2 regions of the Thermosynechococcus sp. QKsg1 genome follow, and region 2 is predicted to be linked to the other one. Evidence: riboswitches for the same ligand, from Rfam matches in the RefSeq annotation. Region 2 holds a riboswitch; the other holds the start of a gene.
What was found. Region 2 has a riboswitch for cobalamin ahead of metE (5-methyltetrahydropteroyltriglutamate--homocysteine S-methyltransferase). Riboswitches for the same ligand answer to the same signal wherever they lie in the genome.
Positions count from the first base shown of each region.

Region 1 (8,311 bases), 900 kb from region 2:
GGGGGGATTGTCGAAGCCTTTGTGGAAGGTGCTGTCAAGCGATCGCCCAGTGTCCAAGGCTGCATTACCCCCAAAGGCAGTGTTGAAATTGTCTCCACCCATGAGCAATTACTCAATGCCCCCACAGGTCAAATTTTCATTGGCTGTGAATTTCCTGCCCATGCCGATTATCGCCAACAACTCCAAGAATTGGGGCAAAAGGTAGGGACGTACTTAGCACAGCAGGGGGTGATCGGCTGTTTTGGTGTGGACGTTGTTGCCACCCAGACAACAGCAGGGTGGGAGCTTTACGCCATTGAAATTAACCTGCGCAAGGGTGGTACCACGCACCCCTTCATGACCCTAAAGTTTCTCACCGATGGTCACTATGAGCTAGCCTCTGGACTGTTTTACAGCAAGCACCGCCGTCCCAAGTATTACATTGCCTCCGATAACCTCTGCCAACCCCACTATCGCGGCCTCCTGCCCAATGATCTCTTAGATATGATTGCCCGCTACCATCTCCACTTTGATTCCAGCACCGAAACGGGCACTGTCTTTCACCTCATGGGGGCACTCTCGGAATTTGGTAAGCTGGGACTCGTCAGCATTGGCAACACCCCCGAAGAAGCTCAAGCCATCTACAACCAGACCATTGGCGTTCTCGATGCTGCGGCGCTATAAGTCCCTAATGTGCCCACCCCCCGCATAGACAGGGGTCTGAGAATCTCGTTACAATTGGCAACGTTCACTGTGAAGAGCAGCCTGTAGGGAAAATCCAGTGCAAGTCTGGTGCTGTGCCGCAGCTGTGATGGGGAACCCCCCTCAGCCAGAATGCCTACTTGCTGTGGTTCACTCTGTTTGCCTGCGTCGCACGGGCATGGAGTTTCAACGTGGTTGTTACGCTCAACGATTCCATTCTCAATCCCCTCGGTTTTAGCCTCGATTTACCCCCTCTCCCCCAATCTCGACCGCTTTTACTCGTCGGTCATGGGACGCGCGATCCGGAAGGTCGCCAAGCATTTTTGGACTTTGCCCAAGCCTATTATCAACTGGATCCCTGCCGGCCTGTTTTTCCCTGTTTTCTGGAGTTAACGGAACCCTCGATTTTTGATGTGCTCAGCCGGTGTGTTGCTGCAGGTCATACAGACTTGTCAGTGCTGCCAGTTTTACTCTTTGCTGCTCGCCACAATAAGTTTGATGTCACCAATGAGTTGGATTGGGCACGGCGGGCGTTTCCGCAATTGCGCTATCACTATGGCCGCCACTATGGCATTGCCCCCGAAATTTTAACCCTGTGGCGATCGCGCCTTGAACGCTTGGACTCACCAGAATTTAATCCCCAAGGCATTGGCCGCGAAGAAACCGTTCTCCTAGTGGTGGGACGCGGCTCCAGTGATCCCGATGCCAATGGCGATGTCTTTAAGCTAGCCCGCATGCTCTGGGAAGGCAGTGGCTACAAAACCGTTGAGGTCTGCTTTATTGGCATTACCCATCCCCGCCTACCCGAAGGATTTGGGCGGGCGAATCTTTACCAGCCCCGCCGCGTCATTGTCCTGCCCCACTTCATGTTTACAGGGGCATTAGTCAAGAAAATCTATACCCTTACCGCAGAAGCCCAAGCTGCCTATCCCAGTGTTGAATACGTGAACCTACCGGAAATTGGCCTGCATCCGCAACTATTTTATCTCACGCGGCAGCGGGAAATTGAAACCCATACGGGGCAGGTGGCCATGAACTGTGAAGCCTGCAAATTCCGCTTGGTGGCAGGCCATAGCCATCATCACCACCATCATCAGGATCATGAGCACCCCTCCCACAGCCATGATCACGGGGGGCATCACCCTCACCATGGATCAACCATGGACTTGGATCACTTGCCCAGTTATCACCAACGCATTTGGCAAGTTCCCTAGACATTGCTTCCCAGCGAAAATGTTAGAGTAGAAATAACTGCTACTCTTTCTCAAGCTTGAATGGGGCTTGTCTATGCGCATTAAATATCCTCCCCAGACCGTTGATCGGGTGTTGATTTTTGATACCACCCTGCGGGACGGTGAACAGTCGCCGGGTGCCTCGCTGAATGTGGATGAAAAACTCACGATCGCCCGTCAACTGGCCCGACTGGGGGTGGATATTATTGAGGCGGGTTTTCCCTTTGCCAGCCCCGGCGACTTTGAAGCCGTACAGCGGATTGCCGAAACCGTGGGCACCGAAACAGGGCCGGTGATCTGTGGCTTGGCTCGTGCCACCCGCCAAGATATTGAAGCCGCCGCAAAAGCCCTCAAGCCCGCCTACTATCCGCGGATTCACACCTTCATTGCCACATCGGATATCCACCTTGAGTACAAGCTCAGGAAAAGCCGCGCTGAGGTACTGGAAATTGCCCCCGAAATGGTGGCCTATGCCAAGTCCTTTGTGGATGATGTTGAGTTTTCCCCTGAGGATGCCGGACGTTCGGATCCTGAGTTTCTCTATCAAGTTTTGGAGCGGGTGATTGACGCCGGTGCAACAACAATTAACATTCCCGACACCGTGGGGTACACCACCCCCGCCGAGTTTGGCGCCCTGATCAAAGGCATCAAGGAAAACGTGCCGAATATTGATCGTGCCGTCATTTCAGTCCATGGTCACAACGACCTAGGCTTGGCCGTTGCCAACTTCCTTGAGGCTGTGAAAAATGGGGCACGGCAACTGGAGTGTACGGTTAACGGCATTGGGGAGCGCGCCGGCAATGCTGCCCTTGAGGAATTGGTGATGGCTCTCTATGTGCGGCGGCAGTATTTTAACCCCTTCCTTGGCCGTCCCCCTGAATCAGAAGCACCCCTGACCAATATCAACACCCGCGAAATTTACAAAACCTCCCGCTTGGTTTCAAATCTAACGGGCATGCTGATTCAGCCCAATAAGGCGATCGTCGGTGCCAACGCCTTTGCTCACCAATCAGGCATTCACCAAGATGGCGTCCTCAAGCACAAGCAAACCTATGAAATCATGGACGCTCAGCTCATTGGCTTAGCCGACAATCAAATTGTTTTGGGCAAACTCTCTGGTCGCAATGCCTTTGCCACCCGCCTGCGCGAGCTGGGCTTTGAACTCAGTGAAACGGAACTCAACAAGGCGTTTTTGCGCTTCAAGGATCTGGCCGACAAGAAAAAAGAAATCACTGACTGGGATCTAGAAGCTATTGTTAAAGACGAAACCCAAGCCATTGATGTTCAAGGCTACCAGCTGGAATTTGTGCAGGTCTCCTGTGGCGATCGCGCCCGCCCCACCGCCACCGTAACCATCCGTCTGCCCAGTGGTGAGGAGCTGACAGATGCCGCCATTGGCACAGGCCCTGTGGATGCCGTCTATCGTGCCATTAACCGCGTGGTGCAAATTCCCAATCGCCTCATTGAGTATTCCGTGCAGTCAGTGACTGCGGGAATTGATGCCATCGGCGAGGTGACCATTCGCCTGCAACACGGGGATCGCATTTACTCGGGCCATGCCGCCAATACGGATATTATTGTTGCTTCGGCTCATGCCTATATGAATGCCCTCAATCGTCTCTATCGCGGGCTCCAGCAACAACGCCTCCACCCCCAGACCGCTGAGGTTCATGGTGGAACCACTCCCTAAGCCCCTTGAGCGCCATGGCATCTACCCCTGCCCTATTTGCCGCCATGGCCAAATTGTCCCCATGGTGCTCATGGAAACCCATGCCTGTAACTTTTGCCGCCACATTTTTACCCTTGATCCTGAGCGCCAAACGGCTCGCCTTGAAGATGGGGCGATCGCTTTTCGCTGGCAGTGGACAGGTACAGGCTGGCGATCGCTCCACCGCCCCTCTTCTCAGGTCACCGTTGTTGCCCTTGTGTTAGCTATTTTGCTCATCATTTTACCGCCGACACTCATCGGGCTAGCCTATGCCCTGTTTCCGCCCCTAGAAGCAGGAGTTTGGCGCTGGTTTCCCCTGCTTTGGACAGGCCTCACCTTAGCTGCCCATGCCCTACTCTTTGGGCCTGTTTTAATGGCTATTTTGTCCCCCGAAAGGGAGATGTGAAACCTTAGATAGAGAGGGGTGCCACCGCTGACTCAGCAGCACTGTTCTGATAACCTCTGAAATCTCGGTGGTTGACAGCTACACCATTGACGACAATCCCAAGCAGCTTTTGCTGTAAGCTCAGATCGCAAGCCTGCAGGGCCTGAGCAAAGGCTTCCCGTCGCGTTTTCTTTAAGCGCACAACCAAGAGGGCCCGCTCCACCGCTGCCAGAACCCGATGCGCCTCCGCAGCAGCCAAAATCGGCGGCACATCCAGAATCACGCAGTCAAAGGTATCCTTAGCGCCCTCCAAGAAATCAAACCACCGCGCAGAACTCAGCAGTATCATCGGCTCTTGCTGAACCTGACCCGCCGTCAGTACCCAGAGTCTTTCCGCACGATTTGCTAAAAGACTGAACCAGTGGGGAAAAGGCATTTCCCCTTGCAACAACTCCCCTAGGCCTGCGACATTGGGAATGCCAAGTCCTTGATGAATGCTGGGCTGACGCAAATTGGCATCCACCAGTAAGACCCGTTTTCCCATCGCCGCTGCTGCAACCGCAAGGTAAATCGCAAGGGTCGTTTGTCCTTCTTTGCCCACTGTACCCGTTATTGCCAAAGAGCGGGGCAATCCCAACGACTCTAGCTGCGTCAACAGGAAGTAAAAACTTTCCCTAAAAGCAGGTGTGGCACTCGGCAAACGGTGCTGCAATCCCCAGAGCGTCAACGGTGTTTCTAGGCGACTAAAGGCCAATTGATCAAATGTCTTCGTCAGAGGAATCTCGCCAAGAATCGGTAAGGGGGTTTGTTGGCGAATTTGCTCCACTTCCAGAAAGCGATCATCCAACCAATCGAGGATTAGGGCCAAAAGCAGCCCAGACACTCCCCCCAGCATCAAAGCTATCACCAGTGCCCGTAATAAACGCTGGGTTACTTGATATTCTTCCTTGTTGTCAATATCTGAGAGGACTCGCCATGTGAAGTCCCGTTGCGCAATCTGCAGCTGGAGGGACTGTCGAGTTTGCAGTAATAACCTCAGAGCTTCCTGTGCTGCTGCAAAACGTTGTTCCATCTTGCGGTAAGGATTGGCAAGGCGTATTACTCGCGATATCTCTGCCTCAGTGGTCTGAATTTGGTTGCTTAATTCAGCATCCGCCCTCCGCAGCGCTTCAAGCTCAATTCTGGTCTCTATGTACTTCGCGATTAGAGACCCAGAAACGGCACTTTGATAACCAATCAGCGTTTCGGGTTGACGAACTTGATCCTGATTTCTAATCGTAATCTGTCGCGCTTGTTGTCTGGCCTGCTCTAGCAGTAGTCGCTTTTCTTCCTGTAGCACTTGCACTGTCGGTGAATTCTCAGGCAGTTTAGCCTGCTCCCCAGCCAGCCTAGTTTCTGTTTCTGTTAATTTTGTTAGCAACTCCTGATAGTTTTGAGAAGCAGCTAGATTGGCGGCAGCAAGTGCCTCAGCAGGAGACAACCTTAACTGTGCTTCGAGGGAGTTAAACGTTGCCTGAGCCGACTCCAGTTTTACTCTATTTTCATTTCTTGCAGAGATCAAATTATCCAAAAGGCTAAGATACGTTTCAAGATTGCTGCTGCCAGAGTTCACAGAGTTCAACTGGGAAGCAACTAAGTCAGGTCGTACTACCTGATTCTGAAAGCGAAATTGGTTAAGTTGATCCTCTAGATCGTCAATTTGACTCAGGGTCTTCTGAATTTCTTGGTTAACATAGCGCAGATTATCCGCTATTTGGTTCTCCTTTTCTTCTTCACTAAATCTTTTTAATTCTTCAACAAGAATTCCTAGGAGTGATTCTATCTTTTCTTTTTCTTTTGCAGAAAATTGGATTTCTATAATCTTTTGACCTGACTGATCTAGTAGGCTCTTACCTGAGGTTGCTTTCGCTGGCTGGATTTTTAAGGATCTAATAAAAGATTGATACGAATATTGTTTTGGATCTAGATCAGGATTTGCTACTAAAAATTTCTCATAAATTGGACGCAAAACAATGTCGCTATTGAGTACTTGAACCAAAGTTGCCACATCACCTTTTGTTTCACCTGACAAAAGGGGCAGGGATATTGGAGAAAGCTGACGGAGTGACTCTAAAGATGTTCCTGGCCGGGCGCTTGGGGATTGGATAGGTTCAACCTGCACCAACACAGAGTGTCGATAGCTTCTCAAAAAGAGGTAAGAGTATCCCAAAAAGCCAATTGAGACTAGTGCACCTGCCAATATGCCAACTGCTGAGCGCCGCTTCAGCCCGCGAAGTACTTGATCAATGGTCACCTTATCAATTGGCTGCGGTTGCCACAAACTTGGCCGAGCGGCTTCAGAGGGCAAAGACAGATGGTTATTTTCACTCGACATAGGGCAAACTCAACTCGTTAGGTACCATAGTACTCACGATACCAGTGGACAAATCGCTGTACACCTATCTCAACAGGAGTTGTGGGTTCGTAGCCTGTGTCTGCCCTAAGTTCGAGCACATCCGCGTAGGTATCGGGGACATCGCCCGGTTGCAGAGGCAGAAGATTTAACTGCGCTTTCTTCCCAAGATAGGTTTCTAAAAGTTCAATATACCGTAGGAGTTCGACGGGGCGGTGGGCACCAATGTTGTAAACACGCCAAGGTGCGAGACTAGTGGCCGGATCAGGATTTTCGCCACTCCATGAAGGGTTGGGTGTGGCAGGTCGATCCAGCACCCGTAGAATCCCCTCGACAATGTCATCAATGTAAGTAAAGTCGCGGCGATGCTTACCATAATTAAAGACAGGCAACGGTTCATTATTCAAAATGGCTTTCGTAAACTTAAAGAGTGCCATGTCGGGGCGCCCCCATGGGCCATAGACGGTAAAAAAGCGCAGTCCAGTAGTGGGCAGGTCATAGAGGTGGCTGTAGGTATGTGCCATCAGTTCATTGGCTTTCTTGGTGGCCGCATAGAGACTCAAGGGGTGATCAACATTATCGTGAACAGAAAAGGGTAGTTTTTTATTGGCACCATAGACGCTTGAGGTGCTGGCATAGACGAGATGCTCTACCTGATGGTAGCGACAGGCTTCCAAAATGTGGATAAAACCTACAATATTACTGTCAATATAGGCCAAGGGATTCTCAATCGAGTAGCGTACACCCGCTTGCGCTGCTAAGTGGATGACCCGTTGCGGGGCAAAGTCTGTAAAGAGTTGGTTCAACTCTGCGCGATCTACAAGGTCGATTTTTCTAAATACAAATTGCTCACTTGCCGTGAAGGGGTTGAGGCGTTCAAGGCGAGCTTTCTTGAGGTTGACATCGTAGTAGTTGTTGAGATTATCGAGACCAATCACGCGATCGCCCCGCTTAAGTAGTTCCAGTGCTACTGCATTGCCAATAAACCCAGCAACACCCGTCACCAAAATATCCATCTTGATTCCTCAAATGACAAAAAGTAGCTAAAGGCGGCCGTCCACATCTTCCTTCGATAATACCCACTTCACATCATAAAGAACTCCCGGTGTTTTCAAGAGAGCACGAATGCCAGTACTACCCATTTCATGAAACTGCTGGTGGGCAACAGCAATAATGATTCCGTCCCACTGATGAGATAACTCTTCAATAAGGGAAATTCCATATTCTCTCTTGGCCTGTTGGGGATCTACCCAAGGATCGTAAATATCAACCTCTAGGCCATAACTTTGCAGTTCTTTGATAATGTCAACGACACGTGTGTTGCGTAAATCGGGGCAATTTTCCTTAAAGGTTAGTCCCATAACAAGTACACGAGCATTAGGTAAGTCAATTCCCTTTTTGACGAGTAACTTCAGAAATTGCGCTGCTACATAAAAGCCCATGTTATCGTTGATACGGCGACCAGCCAGAATCAGTTCAGGGTGATAATTGCAAGCTGCTGCTTTGTAAGTTAGATAGTAGGGATCAACGCCAATACAGTGGCCACCGACCAATCCCGGACGAAAGGGCAAGAAATTCCATTTTGTGCTTGCAGCAGCTAACACTTCTTCTGTATCAATGCCCAATAGGTGAAAAATAATAGATAGCTCATTCACAAAAGCAATATTAATGTCTCGTTGAATATTTTCAATTACTTTTGCCGCTTCGGCCACTCTAATCGAGCTTGCCTTGTGTGTTCCCGCTGGAATAATTGATGCATATAGGCGATCAACTAAATCAGCAACTTCAGGTGTTGAACCAGAGGTAACTTTTTTAATTGTGGTTAAACGATGGTTATGATCCCCCGGATTTATTCGTTCAGGGCTATAACCAACAAAAAAATCTTGATTAAATTTTAGTTTGGATTCCTGCTC
Region 1 covers NZ_CP134200.1:1,826,162-1,834,472, forward strand. Annotated here, with positions in the region: gene RHP47_RS09010 (peptide ligase PGM1-related protein) at 1-663, shown strand, start outside; cobalamin riboswitch at 699-840, shown strand; gene RHP47_RS09015 (sirohydrochlorin chelatase) at 873-1,895, shown strand; gene RHP47_RS09020 (2-isopropylmalate synthase) at 1,969-3,603, shown strand; gene RHP47_RS09025 (hypothetical protein) at 3,584-4,027, shown strand; gene RHP47_RS09030 (hypothetical protein) at 4,032-6,380, opposite strand; gene RHP47_RS09035 (NAD-dependent epimerase) at 6,398-7,414, opposite strand; gene tviB (Vi polysaccharide biosynthesis UDP-N-acetylglucosamine C-6 dehydrogenase TviB) at 7,442-8,311, opposite strand, start outside.
Region 1: it holds a riboswitch for cobalamin, as region 2 does, so the genes downstream of both, RHP47_RS09015 (sirohydrochlorin chelatase) here and metE (5-methyltetrahydropteroyltriglutamate--homocysteine S-methyltransferase) in region 2, are expected to answer to the same signal.

Region 2 (8,311 bases):
TGGAGCGGCTCATTGGCATTCTCATTGAGGAGTATGCAGGGGATTTCCCCTTCTGGCTGGCACCCGAGCAAGTGCGCCTGTTGCCCGTGGGAGATGAGCAACGCCCCTATGCCGAACGTGTGGCCGCTCAACTGCGAGAGCAGGGCATCCGCGTGAGTGTGGATCGCACGGGCGATCGCCTAGGTAAACAAATCCGCAATGCTGAAACCCAGAAAATTCCCGTGATGGGCATTGTGGGTGCCAAGGAAGTCGAAAGCGAGACTGTGAGTATTCGCACCCGTGCTGCAGGCGATGTCGGCGCCTTGCCGGTTAAACAACTGATCGAGAAACTGACATCGGCAATGAATGCAATGGATGCCGAGATTCAGTGGCAGTAGCTAGGGGTTTTCTCACTTTAAACTCATTATGACCTATCCTTTTATATCAATCATTACGGCAACTCTCAATGTCGAAGATACGATTACTCGAACCATTAAAAGCCTTCAAGATCAAACGGATAAAAACTTTGAATGGATTATTGGAGATGGTGCTTCAACTGATAGTACCATTAGTATTATTCAGTCTACAAAGGGCTTAAATATCAAAATTGTCTCAGAACCAGATTTTAGTTTATATCATGCGATCAATAAATCACTTAAAATTGCAAGTGGAGATTATTATCTTGTTTTAGGTGCTGGAGATGTACTAGAACAGAATGCAATAGAGTTGTTTAGAAAAGCTGCTTGCTCTACGAAAGCAGATATACTATCAGCACATGTGTGGTTAGGTAAACGATTAAGGCGCCCTAATAGAGGAAGACCGTATTTGTTTTCAGCCGGAGCCTACATATCTTCCCATGCTGTTGGTACTCTAATTAAAACCGATCTTCATAGGCAACTAGGATACTATTCCTATAGATTTCCAGTTGGCGCAGACTACTTCTTTATCAAAACTGCTATTCAAAATGGCTGTAAGTTTCACGGATGCGATTTTATTGCCGGAGAATTTATGCTTGGCGGTATTTCATCAACTGATAAATTATCAGTTTTATGTGATTTCTTCCGTTTACAGGTAGAAACTGGAGAAAACTTGCTTTTACAAATATTAATTCTTATTTGTGCTTTATTTATTCGAGTTGTTATTCCTAAGTACATACCTTCTCTAATATGGGGTACAAGCAGAAGTGTTAAATCCTTAAACGAAGCTTAATGTCCCCGTTGCGGGGATTGCTGCGTCATCCTACAACTAAGGGATTATCCTCCTTCGTAAAGGTGTTCTCTAGCAACCAGTCCAGCTTTTGCTGCTGTAGTCCCATCAGCTGAGGCTTTAAGTGTGACACGAAGTCTCGGCCAAGTGATACGCTAGGGCTTTCATCGTTCGAAAAATGTTGTAAAAGCCATTGGCTCGCGAGGGGGTTAAGCTGACATTTAGTCCGGTTTGCTGAATAAAGTCAGGTTTTAACTGCAGGATTTCTGCAGGTGTCAACCCACTCAACCCTTCAACCAATAGCCCCACCAATCCCTTCGTTACCTGAGCGTCAGAATCCCCCTGAAAAATCACCTTGCCCTGCTCTAAAGAAGCCGTCACGTACACTTGGGAGACACAGCCGGGCACGCGGTTGGCGGCGACCTTCTGCTCCTCAGGAAATGGCGGCAGGCGCTTTGCAAAGCTCAGCAAGTATTCATAGCGCCGCTTTGGATCTGAGATCTGTTGGAACCGCTGAACAATGCGATCGAGGGAAGCCGGTAAAGGCTGGCAGGCAGAGGGCATATTGACTTAGAAGAACGCTGCTGAGAAAAATGATAACCATTTCTGATTTTACCCTCAGCAGTTGCACAATAACGGCAGCAGTCAACCTAGGGGCAGCTTTTCATGCCAATAGACCGCCGTGCTCTTACCCTTAACTCGTAACTTGTGTTAGCCTTTAATGTACTTACTCGGTTCTGGTGGGGATCAGCCATCAGACGCAAGGGGGAAAGTGCAGTGCAAATCTGCCGCTGTCCCGCAGCTGTGATGAGAGGCACTACTCTCTCAGTCAGAATGCCCGCCGAGTTGTGAATGTCGTTATGCCAACATCTGCGAGGTACAGATGATGTTCTTCATGCTTCAATTTTCATTAATTTGCCTAGGTAAAGACCCCCCCTACCGCCCTTTTCTGGCAAGGTTCCTGCCGTTACTGTAGCACAAGTGATTTTGGAGATTTTCAAGTACCTACAAGCACCTAGAGAAGGGCTCCTCTTGCAGTGACCCACGCTAGGTTCTGCTGATGATGCTGGAAGTGCACTGCTTGTTGGACTGAAAACAGCCAGCTTTCATTGTCTATTGAGAGAACTGTCAACACTCAGGGTACCATAACAATGACCATTCAGACTGCAACGCTAGGCTACCCCCGTATTGGTAAAAATCGCGAGCTGAAAAAGGCATTGGAAGCCTTTTGGAATGGTAAATCCAATCAAGAAAATTTACTACAAACGGTTCAAGATATTGAATTGGCAAATTGGCAAACGCAACTGCAGGCTGGCATTGATCGCATTGGCGTTGGCGATACCAGTTTTTACGATCCCGTTCTCGACTGGAGTATCCGCCTCGGCCTCATCCCACAGCGGTATCAAGCCTTTACAGGGTTGGAGCAATACTTTGCAATGGCTCGCGGTCGAGAGGGAATTCCAGCCCTTGAGATGACCAAATGGTTTGACACCAACTATCACTACTTGGTTCCCGAAATGAGTCAGCCTCTTCAGGCAGCAGACTTTAGTGATTTTCTGGGGATCATCGGTCGCGCCCAAAAGGTCTTGGGCGATCGCGCCGTTCCCATGGTGCTAGGGCCTTTAACCCTGCTACGGCTGAGTCGGCTGCAGATGAATCTAGAGGAAGCGTTGTCTTGCCTAGTGGAGCGCTATCTTATCCTGTTGGCTGAATTGAAGAACCTAGGGGTGGTTGAGGTACAAATCCACGAACCTGCCTTGGTTTTTGGGGACACCAACAACTTCAGGGAATTGTATGAATCAACATTTGATGCGCTCTGTCAAGTTGGCTTGCCGATTTACCTAGTGACCTACTTTGATGATCTCGGCGCTGCCTATCCTTGGGTGGTGACGTTGCCCGTAGCCGGCATTAGTCTAGATTTTACCCGTGGGCAGAACTTGGCATTATTGCAGCAGTTTAGTTTCCCAAGGGATAAACAGCTGGGGGTGGGTATTGTGGATGCCCGAAACATTTGGAAAATTTGCCCAGAACTTGTTGTGTCAACCTTAGCAGCGATTCAGGGTATCACAACCAATATCCGGTTGCACCCCTCAGCCTCTTTACAATTCGTCCCCTACGATGCAGCACGAGAAGTGAAGTTACCAGAGCCATTGCGGCGGGTGTTGAGTTTTGCCGAACAAAAGTTGGATGAGGTGGTGCTATTGGCCCAGACGCTGCAGGAGAGTCCCAAAGCCCTTGCCCAGCACCCCCAATTAGCAGAGATTGAAGCCCAGTGGCAGGCCTTTAAGGAATTTAGGCCTGTGAATCCAGTGGTACAACAGCGGTTGCGCAATTTAACCGTCAACGATCTGAAACGGGCTATGCCCTATGAACAACGCCGCCAACTGCAGCCCACCTTACCGCTCTTTCCGACAACTACCATTGGTTCTTTTCCGCAAACCCCAGAAGTGCGGCAATTGCGGGTGAAGCTCAAGCGCGGAGAAATTACCCTTGCGGAGTACCAAGCAGCAATTGATGCTGAAATTGCCAAATGCATTCGATTGCAGGAAGAAATTGGCTTGGATGTATTGGTGCATGGCGAATTTGAACGCACCGACATGGTGGAATTCTTTGGCCAGAAGCTTACTGGTTTTGCCTTTACCGAACACGGCTGGGTGCAAAGCTATGGCAGTCGCTGTGTGCGTCCACCCATTATTTATGGGGATGTAGCGCGAACCGAGCCAATGACGGTGCGAGAGTTTAAGGTGGCGCAATCGTTGACACAAAAAATCGTCAAGGGTATGCTGACGGGGCCGGTAACAATGATTAACTGGTCTTTCACCCGCACTGATATTCCGCGTAGCGAACAGGCGATGCAGATTGCCCTGGCTCTACGGGATGAAGTGGCCGATTTAGAAGCTGCTGGGGCAAAGATTATCCAGATTGATGAACCCGCTTTACGGGAAGGATTACCCCTCAAGCCGGAACGTTGGCAGGAGTACTTGGCTTGGGCCGTCGATGCGTTTCGGTTGGCGGCTGGTGTGGCTAAGCCAGAAACCCAAATTCATACCCACATGTGCTATTCGGAGTTTGGGGACATTATTCAACATATCGAGCGCCTAGATGCAGATGTGTTGTCCATTGAAAATAGCCGCAGTAACAATGAAACGCTGTTTGAAATTACTGATGCCGGCTATCAACAGCAGGTGGGCAATGGTGTTTATGATGTTCATAGTCCGGCAGTTCCCACTGTTGAGCAGATGGTTCAGCAGCTGGAGACTGCGATCGCCCATCTACCCAGTGACCAGATTTGGGTTAACCCAGACTGCGGTCTGAAAACCCGTCGCTGGGAGGAGGTGATTCCCTCTCTGAAAAACATGGTGGCAGCCGCCCAGCAATTGCGAGGGGCTCGTCTTACCAACTGAGGATCTGTTGTTGCTGCCAGCGCACCGTTGCCCCCTTAAAATCGCAGGATTTTTCCACCACTCAAAACTGCGTTTCCATTCCTGCGATTAGCGGGGCAATGCTTGTAAGAAGGCTGCCCCATGCCTAAAGACCTGCTCCATGATTGGTAGGGGCACCTGACCTCGGCTGATGGGACATCCGCATGAGTGTGAATCGTACGGGCGATCGCTAGGTCAACAAATCCGCAATGCTGAAACCCAGAAAATTCCTGTGATGGGCATTATCGGTGCCAAGGAAGTCGAAAGCGAGACCGTAAGTATCCGCACCCGTGCAGCAGGAGATGTCAGCGCTTTCCCTGTTAAGGAACTGGTTGAAAAACTCACCTCTGCCATGACTGCGATGGATGCCGATATTCAGTGGCAATAGTGGGCAATTGATCTACAGGGCAGTTGACCTCACCTTTAATAGTTTGTCAAAATGAGCGGCGAGTGGTTCTCGCGATCGCGTAGCGTACCCTTTGGGTAATCGCTCTAATCAATTCTCTAGGGAACAGAATGACTGAAACACCGATTTCACCAACAACGGTTTTGCAACAACTGCAATGGCGCTACGCCACGAAGAAATTTGACCCCAATCGCAAAATTCCTGTGGATCTGTGGCAAACACTTCTACAAAGTCTGGTACTGGCTCCTTCTTCCTTTGGCCTGCAACCGTGGAAGTTTTACGTCATTGAGACGCCTGCGCTACGCCAAGCCCTGCTCCCCCACACTTGGAATCAACGGCAGGTGGTGGATGCCTCCCACTTAGTGGTATTTGCCATTAAAACCAATCTCAATGCTACGGACGTCGATCGCTACCTTGCACGGCAAGCGGAAGTCCACCAAACCGCAGTGGAAAATCTGCAAAAGTATGGGGACTTGGTCAAGGGCTTTTTGCAGTCACCCCCCTACCCCCTCAATGTTGATGAATGGTCAACCCGCCAAGTCTATATTGCTTTGGGTCAGTTTATGGTGACGGCGGCGCTGCTGGGCATTGACACCTGCCCGATGGAGGGTTTCTTGCCCCAAGAATATGATCGCCTTCTCGGTCTACCTACCCAAGGTTATCATGCCGTCGTTCTATGTGCAGCGGGCTATCGAGCGGCCGATGACAACTATGCGACTTTGCCCAAGGTACGCTATCCCCTAGAGGCAGTCGTGGAAGTGCGCTAAGGTTCACGAATTGACCCCGCTGGACATAGGCTAAGCTAGAAATAGCTCGGTACTCGCCTTTGTATGTCTTTGCACACCGATGATCCCATTGACCACAATTTAGTTGATTTAGAAATCGTTCCCGCCAAAGAAGAAGAGCGCTCTGAACCCACTAACATCATTATTCGCGAGATGGGCATTGATGACATTGCCCCCGTGTTTCACCTTGGCGAGGAACTCTTCACCAGTGATCTGTATCCCTCGCTCTATCGCATCTGGGATGAGTGGGAGGTCATTGGTTTCTATAACACCGATCCCGAATACTGTCTGGTGGCCGAGGCGGATTCTCAGGTGGTCGGGTTCATCTTGGGCACCATTATTAGCAAAGCCCCATGGGTGTATGGCTACATTAACTGGCTGGGGGTGCATCCCCACTATCAGCGGCGGGGCATTGCCGATAAGCTGGTGGATAAGCTCATCGAGCGGATGATTGAGGAGGGGGCGCGATTTATGCTGGTGGATACCGATCCGGCCAACACGCCCGCAGTAAAGTTTTTTACCCGTAAGGGTTTTGGCAATCCGCGGCGGCATGTCTTTTTTTCGTTAAACTTAACCAAGCACGAAATCTATGGCCGGCTGATTGCCTACGAGCGCGATCGCTCCGAGCGGTTGACCTATCGCCGTCCCCGCCGCCGCTAGAAAGCTGAAATCTAGATAGTCGTTCCTTGGAGGTGTCTGCCTTGGTGACTCTTTCTTCTGCCCCCTCAGATGAGATTCCTGTTCCTGCCCACATCCATTACGAGCTAGTGCTGCAAATTTTGGAACAGGTCTCGTTGCCCGCCCTCCCTCCCCACTCCAGTGGTTACCAGCAACTCCATAGCGCTGCTATTCATCTACGCAAAGCCCTGCGGCTACAAAAGCAGTTTGAGGAGGAATGGCAATTGAGGGGTGGCAGTGTGGAGTACCAATGGTCGCTGAATCGCGATCGCCCCCCAGCTCAGAGCAAGTAACCCAATCCCAAGAGCAAGCTACTCCAAAAGTGCAGTTGCACCGCAATAAATTTCGAGTTCTTGATCTGCTCAGGGACACTGTGAAATTGCGCCATCCGCTGACACAAATAAATCGCCCAAGGCAGTGAACTCAAAGCCAGCAGTGTTGGCCACGGCAGCATTCCCCAGAGGACAGCGGCCACTAAGAGAGCATAAAAGACGCCACAGGCGCCATAGACCAGTTGAGCACTGCGAGCCGTCCCTAGGCGCACGACCGGCGAACGTTTGCCAGCGGCTAGATCATCGGCCACTTGGTGAAAGTGGGAGCAAAAGAGAATCAGCGTTGTCGTCAGACCATTGAGGATAGCCACTGGCCAAATACTAGGGCTAAAGGTTTGCACTTGGCTATAGTAGGCAGCAGCGATCGCCAGCGGCCCAAAGCAGATAAAACAAATTGGCTCTCCCAAACCCAAATAGCCCAAACGAAAGGGTGGACCTTGGTAACTATAGCCTAGGGCGCAGCAGAGTAATACCAACCCTAAAACCGTTGCATCCTGTTGCAGCCAACTAATGGCCACAATCCCCAGTAGCCCCAAAAGTAAGCAGAGGTTGCTCAGCCAGAAGATGAGTTGCTTTTTGCCCGTGAGATTGACGACCGAATGGTACTTGTGGCGATCGATCCCCGTTTCGGCATCAAAGACATCATTACTGAGATTCAGCCAGACCAAAATGAGTACGGCTGCTGTTAGAAACAAACCAAACGGCCACCAATGCACCCTTCCCGTTTCGGCGATCGCCACCGCTGTGCCCAGCCAAATCGGCATCACAGCCACACTGTACATGGGAAGCTTAATCGCCGCCCACCACAAACGGGAGCGATCCATCGATTCTGACGGACTAGCCATCTCACCTACACTTGAGTCACCTTCGTCAGCATATCATTGCCGCTTGTGCCCATCGATCGCTTGTTTCGCTGCCCAAATGGCTTGCCGCAACGCTGGATTATTCAGCTTATAGCTATAGATGCCCAAGTCCCGCGCTAAGGCCACCAGTTGTGGGCGAGTCAGTCGCTCTAGCTCCGCGATCGTCAGCGTTTCGATAGTGGGTTGAGGCGGGCACAGTTGGCGTTCAAGGGCGGCCACTTGCTGTTCTAGGGTACTCAGGCGCTGCAAAACCGTGGGACAGGCCATCTCCGTCGGCTGAAGAGATTGTTGCAAAATTTTACGAATTGCCTCACTAAGGGAACCGCATCCCTGCTGCACTTGCCAGCGTTGGAGTTGGCCATAGAGTTCAGCATCTAAACGAAGCGTGATCTTTTTGTGGGGCATGACTGAAATTCCAAAAAAAAACCGACAAACTTACTTACAGTCTGTCGGCTCGTTGTGTGTTCCCTGTTGATGACTCGGATAGTACTGAGTCACTATTTAGTATGACTCATCCCCCGATAGAATGACTGTGACGATGATCACAATTTAGCCGCCTTTTATTGAGTTTCACCAAATTCTCTCATTAGACTTTCCAAATTCCCTATGACCTCTCCCCTAGACGGTACGATTATTTTGC
Region 2 covers NZ_CP134200.1:921,823-930,133, forward strand. Annotated here, with positions in the region: gene thrS (threonine--tRNA ligase) at 1-377, shown strand, start outside; gene RHP47_RS04650 (glycosyltransferase) at 406-1,188, shown strand; gene RHP47_RS04655 (SufE family protein) at 1,306-1,749, opposite strand; cobalamin riboswitch at 1,901-2,046, shown strand; gene metE (5-methyltetrahydropteroyltriglutamate--homocysteine S-methyltransferase) at 2,337-4,589, shown strand; gene RHP47_RS04665 (His/Gly/Thr/Pro-type tRNA ligase C-terminal domain-containing protein) at 4,759-4,995, shown strand; gene RHP47_RS04670 (NAD(P)H-dependent oxidoreductase) at 5,124-5,780, shown strand; gene RHP47_RS04675 (GNAT family N-acetyltransferase) at 5,952-6,458, shown strand; gene RHP47_RS04680 (DUF5340 domain-containing protein) at 6,503-6,769, shown strand; gene menA (2-carboxy-1,4-naphthoquinone phytyltransferase) at 6,757-7,653, opposite strand; gene RHP47_RS04690 (hypothetical protein) at 7,687-8,076, opposite strand; gene RHP47_RS04695 (hypothetical protein) at 8,278-8,311, shown strand, end outside.